2 regions of the Streptacidiphilus albus JL83 genome follow, and region 2 is predicted to be linked to the other one. Evidence: riboswitches for the same ligand, from Rfam matches in the RefSeq annotation. Region 2 holds a riboswitch; the other holds the start of a gene.
What was found. Region 2 has a riboswitch for glycine ahead of gcvP (aminomethyl-transferring glycine dehydrogenase). Riboswitches for the same ligand answer to the same signal wherever they lie in the genome.
Positions count from the first base shown of each region.

Region 1: it holds a riboswitch for glycine, as region 2 does, so the genes downstream of both, gcvT (glycine cleavage system aminomethyltransferase GcvT) here and gcvP (aminomethyl-transferring glycine dehydrogenase) in region 2, are expected to answer to the same signal.

Region 1 is NZ_JQML01000001.1:6,091,975-6,097,273, forward strand. It holds gene glyA (serine hydroxymethyltransferase) at 1-1,228, opposite strand, end outside; gene gcvH (glycine cleavage system protein GcvH) at 1,259-1,636, opposite strand; gene gcvT (glycine cleavage system aminomethyltransferase GcvT) at 1,732-2,880, opposite strand; glycine riboswitch at 3,066-3,185, opposite strand; gene BS75_RS26655 (enhanced serine sensitivity protein SseB C-terminal domain-containing protein) at 3,400-4,170, shown strand; gene BS75_RS26660 (enhanced serine sensitivity protein SseB C-terminal domain-containing protein) at 4,236-4,961, shown strand.
Region 2 is NZ_JQML01000001.1:1,137,959-1,143,257, reverse strand. It holds gene BS75_RS45515 (PRC and DUF2382 domain-containing protein) at 1-1,265, opposite strand, end outside; glycine riboswitch at 1,465-1,555, shown strand; glycine riboswitch at 1,557-1,668, shown strand; gene gcvP (aminomethyl-transferring glycine dehydrogenase) at 1,725-4,631, shown strand; gene BS75_RS04930 (DUF5999 family protein) at 4,706-4,897, opposite strand; gene BS75_RS04925 (hypothetical protein) at 5,232-5,299, opposite strand, start outside.

The DNA.
Region 1 (5,299 bases), 5.0 Mb from region 2:
TGACCCGGGCGGCGAGGGCCGACTTCACGGTCTCGTCGAAGGAGGGCTTGAGCGCCTCCGCGATGATGTCCGCGACCTCGGTGAAGTCCTCGGCGCCGAAGCCGCGGGTGGCCAGCGCCGGGGCGCCGATCCGCAGGCCGGAGGTGACCATCGGCGGACGGGGGTCGAACGGGATGGCGTTGCGGTTGACGGTGATGCCCACCGAGTGCAGCCGGTCCTCGGCCTGCTGGCCGTCGAGCTCCGAGTTGCGCAGGTCGACCAGGACCAGGTGGACGTCGGTGCCGCCGGACAGCACGGAGACGCCGGCCGCCGTGGCGTCCGGCTGGGTGAGCCGGTCGGCGAGGATCTTCGCGCCCTCAAGGGTGCGCTGCTGGCGGTCCTTGAACTCCTCCGTCGCGGCGACCTTGAAGGCCACCGCCTTGGCGGCGATCACGTGCTCCAGCGGACCGCCCTGCTGGCCGGGGAAGACCGCGGAGTTGATCTTCTTGGCGTACTCGGCCTTGGAGAGGATCACGCCGCCGCGGGGGCCGCCGAGGGTCTTGTGGGTGGTGGTGGTGACCACGTCGGCGTAGGGCACGGGGGAGGGGTGCAGCCCCGCCGCGACCAGGCCGGCGAAGTGCGCCATGTCCACCATCAGCAGCGCGCCGACCGAGTCGGCGATCCGGCGGAAGGCGGCGAAGTCGAGCTGGCGCGGGTAGGCGGACCAGCCGGCGATGATCAGCTGCGGCTGGTGCTCCTTGGCGAGGCGCTCGACCTCGTCCATGTCGACCAGGTTGGTCTCCGGGTCGACGTGGTACGCGGCCACGTTGTACAGCTTGCCGGAGAAGTTGATCTTCATGCCGTGGGTCAGGTGACCGCCGTGGGCCAGGTCCAGGCCCAGGATCGTGTCGCCCGGCTTGATCAGCGCGAACATCGCGGCGGCGTTGGCCGACGCGCCCGAGTGCGGCTGGACGTTGGCGTGCTCGGCGCCGAACAGCGCCTTGACCCGGTCGATCGCCAGCTGCTCGACCACGTCGACGTGCTCGCAGCCGCCGTAGTAGCGGCGGCCGGGGTAGCCCTCGGCGTACTTGTTGGTCAGCACCGAGCCCTGTGCCTCCAGCACCGCGACCGGGGCGAAGTTCTCGGAGGCGATCATCTCCAGGGTGGACTGCTGGCGGTGCAGCTCGGCGTCCACGGCGGCGGCGACCTCGGGGTCGAGCTCGTGCAGAGACTGGTTCAGAACCGTCATGGTGTTCTTCCTCGGAGAGGTCTGGAGTGCTCAGGCGCCGGTGTGGGCGGAGTACTCGTCGGCGGTCAGCAGGCCCTCGGGCGTGCCGTCGAGGCGGATCTTGAACAGCCAGCCCTCGGTGAAGGAAGCGGAGTTGACCAGCGACGGGTCGTCCACCACGGCCTGGTTCGCCTCGACGACCTCGCCGGTCGCGGGGGAGTACAGGTCGCTGACCGACTTGGTCGACTCCAGCTCACCGCAGGTCTCGCCCGCGGTCACGGTGTCGCCGACCTCGGGAAGCTGCACGTAGACCACGTCACCGAGCGCGTTGGCGGCGAAGGCGGTGATGCCCACGGTCGACACGCCGTCCTCGGCGGTCGTCAGCCACTCGTGTTCCTTGCTGTACGTGAGGTGCTGGGGGTTGCTCATGGTGTCGATTCTCCAGGATGAGGTACGGGAACGGCGAAACGGGTCGCCCACCGTCCAGGTGGTGGACGGCGGCGGGGGAGCGGCGCTGCGGTGGGTCAGCGGGCGCGCTTGTAGAACGGCAGGGCGACGACCCCGACCGGCTCGTGGCTGCCGCGGACGTCCACGGCGACGGTGCTGCCCGGCTCGGCGTGCGCGGCGTCCACATAGGCCATCGCGATCGGCTTGCCCAGCGTCGGCGAGGGCGCGCCGGAGGTGATCGAGCCGATGACGGTGCCGTCGGTCGCCGACACCACGTCCATCCCGGCACGCGGCACCCGGCGTCCGGGCGAGACCAGGCCGACCAGGACCCGCGGCGGCTGGGCGGCGGCCTCGGCGGCGGCCTTCTCCAGCGCCACCCGGCCGACGAAGTCCCCGCCGTTGGTGGTCTTGTCGAAGCGGACGACCCGGCCCAGGCCGGCGTCGAAGGGGGTGAGCGAGGTGGTCAGCTCGTGGCCGTAGAGCGGCATGCCGGCCTCCAGCCGCAGGGTGTCGCGGCAGGACAGCCCGCAGGGGACCAGTCCGGACCCGGCGCCCGCCGCCGTCAGGGCCTCCCAGAGCGCCACCGCGTCACCGGGCGCGACGAACAGCTCGAAGCCGTCCTCGCCGGTGTAGCCGGTGCGGGCGAGAAGTGCCGGGCGGCCGGCCACGGTGGTCGGCAGGGCGGTGTAGTACTTCAGCGCCGGCAGGTCGGCCTCGGTGAGCGGGGCGAGGATGCCGGTCGCCTCCGGGCCCTGGATCGCGATCAGCGCGTAGGCGTCGCGGTCGTCGCGGACCACGGCGTCGAAGCCGGCCGCGCGCTCGGTCAGCGCGTCCAGGACCACCTGGGCGTTGGAGGCGTTGGCGACGACCAGGAACTCGGTCTCGCCGGTGCGGTAGACGATCAGGTCGTCCAGGATGCCGCCGTCCGGGGCACAGATCATGGTGTAGCGGGCGCGGTTCACGCCCAGCGCGGAGACGAAGCCGACCAGCGCGTGGTCGAGCAGCTCGCCCGCCTGGGGGCCGGTGAGGGTGATCTCGCCCATGTGGGAGAGGTCGAACAGGCCGGCCCGGTTGCGGACGGCGAGGTGCTCCTCGCGCTCGCTGCCGTAGCGCAGCGGCATGTCCCAGCCGGCGAAGTCGGTCATGGTGGCGCCCAGGGCGCGGTGCACGGCGTCCAGCGCGGTGAGGCGCAAGGGCGCAGCGGCGGTCGAATCGGGGGACGACATGGAAAGGACTCCTCGGTGCTCTCGGACAGGCGCATGCAGGGCATGCCGCAGCGGGGCTCTCCCCCTCTGTCGCTGCAACCTGAGAGCTTCACCGGGCGCCCGCCGGAGAACGGGGACGCGCGGCTTGCACCGTTGGTGGGCCTGCCCCGGGCGTACGCCCGCGGTCGACCACTTTCCAGATGTGCCTCGCCCGTGCGGTAGCTGTGCCTGAGAGTTTCCGGGGAGGGCTTGCTCCTTCGGCGCCGACTGCAACCCCGCTCCCGCCGGGGGAGGTGGGGCTGGCCTGGCTCTCCCGCGCGGGTTCGAACGGCCGGTGTGAAGTTGTTGGGCACGCTCATCATGGCATGGAGCGCGGGCCGGTCGCAGGGGCGCGTCGCCCGCCCGCCCGGCGAAGGTGTCCCGCGCCGCAGTGACAGCCGCGGTGACGGCCGTAGTGACATACATCGCGTCCGTCCCCTGCGGCCGGGTCGCGGTCGTTATCCTGCGAGGAGGTCACGTCGGAGAACGGTGGTAGGGACGATGCAGCACCCGGTGATTCCGGCGCAGAGCGCGACCGGCGGCTGGCCCGCCAACGAGCTGGAGCAGGTGCTCACCAGCGCCGTCGGCGACCCGGGCGCGACACCGCGGGTGGTCGAGGTGCTGCGCCGCAGCCACGTCTGGCTGCCGCTGCCCGGCGGACCCACCCGCGACGGTTCGACGCTGGACCTGCCGACGACCGAGCTGGCCGGCCAGCCCTTCGTGCCGGTGTTCAGCTCCGAGGAGCAGTTCCGGCTGATCGCCGGCGACCTGCCGTTCGCGGTGGCGCCGGTGTGCGAGCTGGCCGAGGGGATGCCGCTGGGCGTCGGGATCGTGGTCAACCCGGAGGGCGCGGTCGGGATCCCGATTCCGGCGGGCGGGGTGCCCCAGCTGCGCGGCGCCACCGACGCCCGCGCGGCGGCCGAGCCGAGGGCCGCCTTCGCCGCCCGGCTGGGGCTGCGGGTGCCCGAGGCGCACGAGGACCCGGTGGAGTTCCTGGTCGCGGCGATCGGTGAACTCTCGGTCACGCCCGTGGTGCTGACGGCCCGCCGGGCGCTGGTCCAGGTCGAGCAGGACCGGGAGAAGCTGTTCGTCGGGGTGGAGCTGGCCCGCGCCGAGGTCCAGGACCAGCAGGCCGCCAACCTGGCCCTGGGCCGGGCGCTGGGCGCGGTGCCGCTGCCCTGGGAGGTCGGGATCGTGCTGCTGAACGTGGTCGACGACCCGCTCGCGGACTGGATGCTGACCTCGGTCCAGCCGTTCTTCGCCCGTGCCTAGCGGGATAGGCTGAGCTGTTCGAAAGGGAGCAGGCCGAGACGGGCGCGCGGGGAGAGGGCGGCAGAGTGGTCCAGGCAGGCGGCGGGGGCGCCATCGAGCGGGCGCTGCTGGAGGTGGCTCCGGGGCGCTTCGACACGTACGAGGCACTGCTGGGCGCTCTCGGCGAGGGCCAGGTGTGGATGCTGCTCTGGTTCGGCGAGGCCGGTCGGCCGGACGCCCAGTACGGGAACATGGAGGTCGGCGGCTTCGGCTACGCGCCGTGCGTGACCTCGGCCGAGCAGCTCGCGGCGAGCGGCTGGTCCCGGGCGCACCAGGTGGGCAGCGGGCGTGAGGTCGCCGCCGCGCTCTACCGGGAGCGCTGGGGCCTGTGGCTGAACCCGCACCAGCCCGGCGGCGGGGTCGGCGTGCCCTGGGCGGACCTGCGCCGGGTCGCGGGCGGCCTGGACCGGCTGCCGGCCGGTCCGCTGCAGATCGGCGAGCCGGAGGTGCGGGCCGACGGCTTCTACGCGGCGCTGGCGCAGTCGGCGCAGGCGACGCCGGTGGTGCGCTCGCTGCGCCGGGCCTGGGTCCGTCCGGCCTGGGGCGAGCCGTACCTGGTGATCGGACTCGACCTCTTCGACTCCGGACCGGCCGCGGTGGAGTCGGTGCGGCTGATGATGGAGCACTCGCTGGGCTCCGCCCCGGCCGGGGTGGCGGTCTCGACGGTGGCGATGTCCGATCCGTATGATCCGGTGGCGCTGTGGCTCCAGGTGCGCGCGGCGCCGTTCTACGACCGTGCTGTCCAGTACTGACGCTCCTGCCCCTTGCGTCCGTTTCGTAGTAGGACGTCCGGTGCCTGCCGTCCCGCGCCGCCCGGGTCGCGGGCCGAATAATGCTGTGCCGTGGGCCCATCCGGACCGTACCCGAACGGTCGGCGAGAGGTGACGCTCAGTCAATTGCGCTCACTGTGACACTCGTAGCAGTGGTGTCAAGAACGCGCTGGCCTGCCGTGAAGCGTTTCCGCAGCCTGGACGGCACTCCCGGGTCCAGGTAACAGTCGTGTGAATTGATGTATTCGCATATCTCGGCCATGCATCGAAGCAGATCACAGTTGGGCATCCATTGCCCTTCAGGGGTGGCGGATCTGCTT
Region 2 (5,299 bases):
GCGCCGCCGACACCGGGGCCTCCCACGCCGGGGCCGCCCATGCCGGGCCCGCCATTGCCGGGCACCGCGGTCGGCCCGGCCAGCCGGGTGCTGTCCTGCACCTGGATGTGCTCGCGGTGCAGCTCGTCCCGGACGATCTGCTCCTCGGTGAAGCGCTCGGTCACCAGGCGGATCCGCTCGACCGGCACCACCGCCTTGCGGACGACGACGCGCTCCTCGTGCAGGGTGACCTCCTCGGTGCTCTCGGAGATCTCCTGGTCCGTCAGCTGCTCCCGCTCGTCGGCGCCGACCGGCACCCGCTCGACCCGGATCCGCTCACGGATCACCGGGACCCGGCGTTCGACCTGCTCGGTGGTGACGTACTTCCGCAGCCGGGCGTGGCCCAGCACGCTCCACTCGGTCGTGATGTCCAGCCGCTCCTCGCGGCAGACGAACTCGATCGGCTCCGGGACCGAGGTCCCGGCCGCGGTGGTGCCGGTGGCCTGGCCGGGCAGCGGGTCGGTCAGCGGGTCCGGGACCGGCCGGGTGATCGTCACCGGCGGCGTCGGCGGGGTCTGCACCCGGGGCTGCGCCTGCGCGGTCGGCAGCGGCTGGGCCTGGAGCGGCTGGGCCTGCGGCGGCTGCAGCTGCTGCGCGGGCTGGGGGCTGGTCATGAAGGCGGCCGTCCTGCTGCTCGGAGTGGCGGGGGGAGCGTCGACCACCGGCATCGGCTGGGTGGACTCCGCGGTCGGCGCGGGCGCGGGCTTCGACCCGGCGGAGGCGGCCGCGGTGGCAGCGGCGGCAGCGGTCACGGCGGCGGCCGGTACGGCGGCCCCGGCGCCGGCCGCGGGCGCTGCGGCGGCGGTGCCGGTGCCCGTGTTGGCGCCGGTTCCCGTGCCGGTTCCCGTGCCGGAGCCGTTGCCGGAGCCGGAGCCGGAGCCGGAGCCGGAGCCGTTGCCGCGGGCGTCCCCGGCCGGCAGCTCCAGACCGTAGTAGCGGTAGAGCTGGAGTTCCTGGGCGGGCGACAGGTGCTGGCCCGCGCCGAAGTCGGGGGAGTCCTTGACCTGTGACTTCTCGTAGGGCACCCGCAGCTCGTCGCTGACGAACTCACTGGTGGTCAGCGGCACGAAGGCGTCGCGGCCGAAGAGGCCGGTCCGGACGGCGGCCCACTCCGGCTCGCCGGTGGCGTCGTCGAGGTACACCTCGTCGATGGTTCCGATCTTGTCGCCGTTGCGGTCCACTGCCTTGTGGCCGATCAGGTCCCTGGGGTCGATCTCGGTCTGCACGGGTCGTCCACTCCTCACGGCGGGAAGACATCCCCGCTCGCACAGGCACGCAGGGAAAATACGGTCAAGTCATACAAAAGTCCACAAAGATCACTTTGTCGAGTGCTGACCGGCCGACCGGGTGTGTCGCTGGGCCGAACGGGGCACCGGGGAGGCGCGTGCTTCAGCCTTCCGCGCTGGTAGCCTGGCCAGTGACCGTAGAGCGCGCGCGGGAGAGTCCGCGCCAGGCGCGGCGCCGAAGGAGCAAATCCTCCCCGGAATCTCTCAGGCCCCCGTACCGCGTGCGCAAGGTCGCTCTGGAAAGCAGGGCCGTCCCGGACCATCGGGACGCGTCCTCACCGACGGTGAAAGCCGGTGCCCGCGGGCGCCGGTGAAGCTCTCAGGTTCAGATGACAGAGGGGGAGGTCGTCCCGGCACACCACACGTGCCACCCGGGTCCGACCAGGAGGCAAGCCCGCCATGACGTCACCCCTGACCTCACCCCTGACTTCACCCCTCGCCGGACTCGAGCAGTCCAGTCCCTTCGAGAACCGGCACATCGGCCCCGACGCCGACGCCCAGGCCAAGATGCTGGCGAGCGTGGGCTACTCCACGCTCGACGAGCTCACCGCCGCCGCCGTGCCGGCCGCGATCCGCAGCCTGGAGGCGCTGGACCTGCCCTCCGCCCGCTCCGAGGCCGAGGTGCTGGCCGAGCTGCGCACCCTCGCCGACCGCAACCAGGTGCTGCGCCCGATGATCGGCCTGGGCTACTACGGCACCTTCACCCCGCCGGTGATCCTCCGCAACGTGCTGGAGAACCCCTCCTGGTACACCGCGTACACCCCCTACCAGCCGGAGATCTCCCAGGGCCGGCTGGAGGCGCTGATCAACTTCCAGACGGTGGTCTCCGACCTCACCGGGCTGCCCACCTCCGGCGCCTCGCTGCTGGACGAGGGCACCGCCGCCGCCGAGGCGGTCTCGCTGGCCCGCCGGATGGGCAAGGTCAAGGGCGGCGTCTTCGTCATCGACGCCGACACCCTGCCGCAGACCGCGGCCGTGATCCACACCCGCGCCGTGCCGCAGGGCATCGAGACCGTGGTCGCCGACCTCTCCGAGGGCATCCCGGCCGAGCTGGTCGAGCGCGGCGTCTTCGGCGTGCTGCTGCAGTACCCCGGCGCCTCCGGCGTCGTCCGCGACCTCAAGCCGCTGATCGACCAGGCGCACGGCCTGGGCGCGGTCGTCGCCGTCGCCGCCGACCTGCTCGCGCTCACCCTGCTCACCTCGCCCGGCGAGCTGGGCGCGGACATCGCGGTCGGCACCACCCAGCGCTTCGGCGTCCCGATGGGCTTCGGCGGACCGCACGCCGGCTACATGGCGGTCCGCACCGAGTACGCCCGCAGCCTGCCCGGCCGACTGGTCGGCGTCTCCGTCGACGCCGACGGCAACCGCGCCTACCGGCTCGCCCTGCAGACCCGCGAGCAGCACATCCGCCGCGAGAAGGCCACCAGCAACATCTGCACCGCGCAGGTGCTGCTCGCGGTGATGGCGTCGATGTACGCCGTCTACCACGGCCCGGACGGCCTGACCGCGATCGCCGCCCGCACCCACCGCTACGCCGCGACGCTGGCCGAGGGCCTGCGGGCGGGCGGCACCGAGATCGTCCACGACTCCTTCTTCGACACCGTGACCGCCCGGGTCCCGGGCCGGGCCGCCGAGGTCGTCGAGGCCGCCCGCCAGGGCGGGGTCAACCTGCGGCTGGTCGACGCCGACCTGGTCTCCGCCGCCTGCGACGAGACCACCACCCGCGCCGACCTGGCCGCCGTCTGGGCCGCCTTCGGCGTCCCGGCCGTCGCCGACGTCGACCGCCTGGCCGAGGCGGCCGGGCTCCGGCTGCCGGAGGCGCTGCTCCGCAGCGACGAGTTCCTCACCCACCCGGTGTTCCACACCCACCGCTCCGAGACCGGGATGCTGCGCTACCTGCGCAGCCTCTCCGACAAGGACTACGCGCTGGACCGGGGCATGATCCCGCTGGGCTCCTGCACCATGAAGCTGAACGCGACCACGGAGATGGAGTCCATCACCTGGCCCGAGTTCGCCCAGGTCCACCCCTTCGCCCCGGTGGAGCAGGCCGAGGGCTACCTCACGCTGATCCACGAGCTGGAGCAGCGGCTGGCCGAGGTCACCGGCTACGACAAGGTCAGCCTCCAGCCCAACGCCGGCTCCCAGGGCGAGCTGGCCGGCCTGCTCGCGGTCCGCGCCTACCACCAGGCCAACGGCGACACCGAGCGGACCGTCTGCCTGATCCCCTCCTCCGCGCACGGCACCAACGCCGCCAGCGCGGTCATGGCCGGGATGCGGGTGGTGGTCGTGAAGACCCTCGCCGACGGCGACGTGGACGTCGAGGACCTGCACGCCAAGATCGAGCAGTACCGCGACCAGCTGTCGGTGCTGATGGTCACCTACCCCTCCACCCACGGCGTGTTCGAGGAGAACATCGGCGACATCTGCGCCGCCGTGCACGAGGCCGGCGGCCAGGTCTACGTCGACGGCGCCAACCTGAACGCCATGGTCGGGCTGGCCAAGCCGGGCCACTTCGGCGGCGACGTCTCGCACCTCAACCTGCACAAGACCTTCTGCATCCCGCACGGCGGCGGCGGCCCCGGCGTCGGCCCGGTCGCGGTGCGCGCGCACCTCGCGCCCTACCTGCCGAACCACCCGCTGCAGCCGACGGCCGGCCCGGAGACCGGGGTCGGTCCGATCTCTGCCGCGCCCTGGGGCTCGGCGGCGATCCTGCCGATCTCCTGGTCCTACGTCCGGCTGATGGGCGGCGAGGGCCTGAAGCACGCCACCCAGGTCGCGGTGCTCAGCGCCAACTACATCGCCAAGCGGCTCGCGCCGTACTTCCCGGTGCTCTACACCGGGCCGGCCGGGCTGGTCGCGCACGAGTGCATCATCGACGTCCGGCCGCTGGCCAAGACGGCCGGCGTGAGCGTCGACGACGTCGCCAAGCGCCTGATCGACTACGGCTTCCACGCGCCGACGATGTCGTTCCCGGTCGCCGGGACGCTGATGATCGAGCCGACCGAGAGCGAGGACCTCGGCGAGATCGACCGCTTCTGCGAGGCGATGATCGCGATCCGCGGCGAGATCGACCGGGTCGGCGCGGGCGAGTGGCCGGCCGACGACAACCCGCTGCACCACGCCCCGCACACGGCCGCGCTGCTCGCGGGCGAGTGGGAGCACCCGTACTCCCGCCAGGAGGCGGTCTTCCCGGCCGGGGTCAACCCGGCGGCGAAGTACTGGCCGCCGGTGCGCCGGATCGACGGCGCCTTCGGCGACCGCAACCTGGTCTGCTCCTGCCCGCCGCTGGAGTCCTACGGGGAGTGATCGCGGCAGCGCGACGCGGGGCCGCCACCGGTGCACCGGTGGCGGCCCCGCGTCGTCGCTTGCGGGCGTCGGGGTCAGGCGACTTCGGCGAGGGCCCGGTGCGGGGCGATCACGCGGCCGTCGGGAAGGATCTCGCCGGTGTCCTCGAACTGCAGGACCCCGTTGCAGAGCAGGCTCCAGCCCTGCTCGGGGTGGCTGGCGACGACGACGGCGGCCTCACGGTCCGGGGAGTCGGCCGACGGGCAGACGGGACGGTGCTGGCACATAGCTCGTACCCTCGTTTCTCTGATCCTCGACGCGTTCCGTTCGAGGAGGTGTGAACCGCCGGTCGATCGGGTAGAGGCTCTTGCCCCCCGCGCTGGTTCCCAGTGTCGACGTCCTGGGACCTTCCCGCAGCCATTTGGTGACATGCGTCACGCACCTGGCTGAGGGATCACCCGTTTGGTACCCGGAAACCCCTGGTAACGCACCGAAGTGACCATGCGGGGCATGGTCACTTCGGGTGGCTTCCCAGGGCTCGTCCTTGCCGGTGCCGCCTTGCTGCCTTCCTTGCCGTCCGCGCTCTGCCGCCTGTGCTGCCGCCTGGTTCCCCGGGCCGGGTCAGATCGCGAGCGGCAGCAGTGCCGATCGGCCGAGCGCCAGCAGCGTCAGCAGCTCCTCGGCGTCGT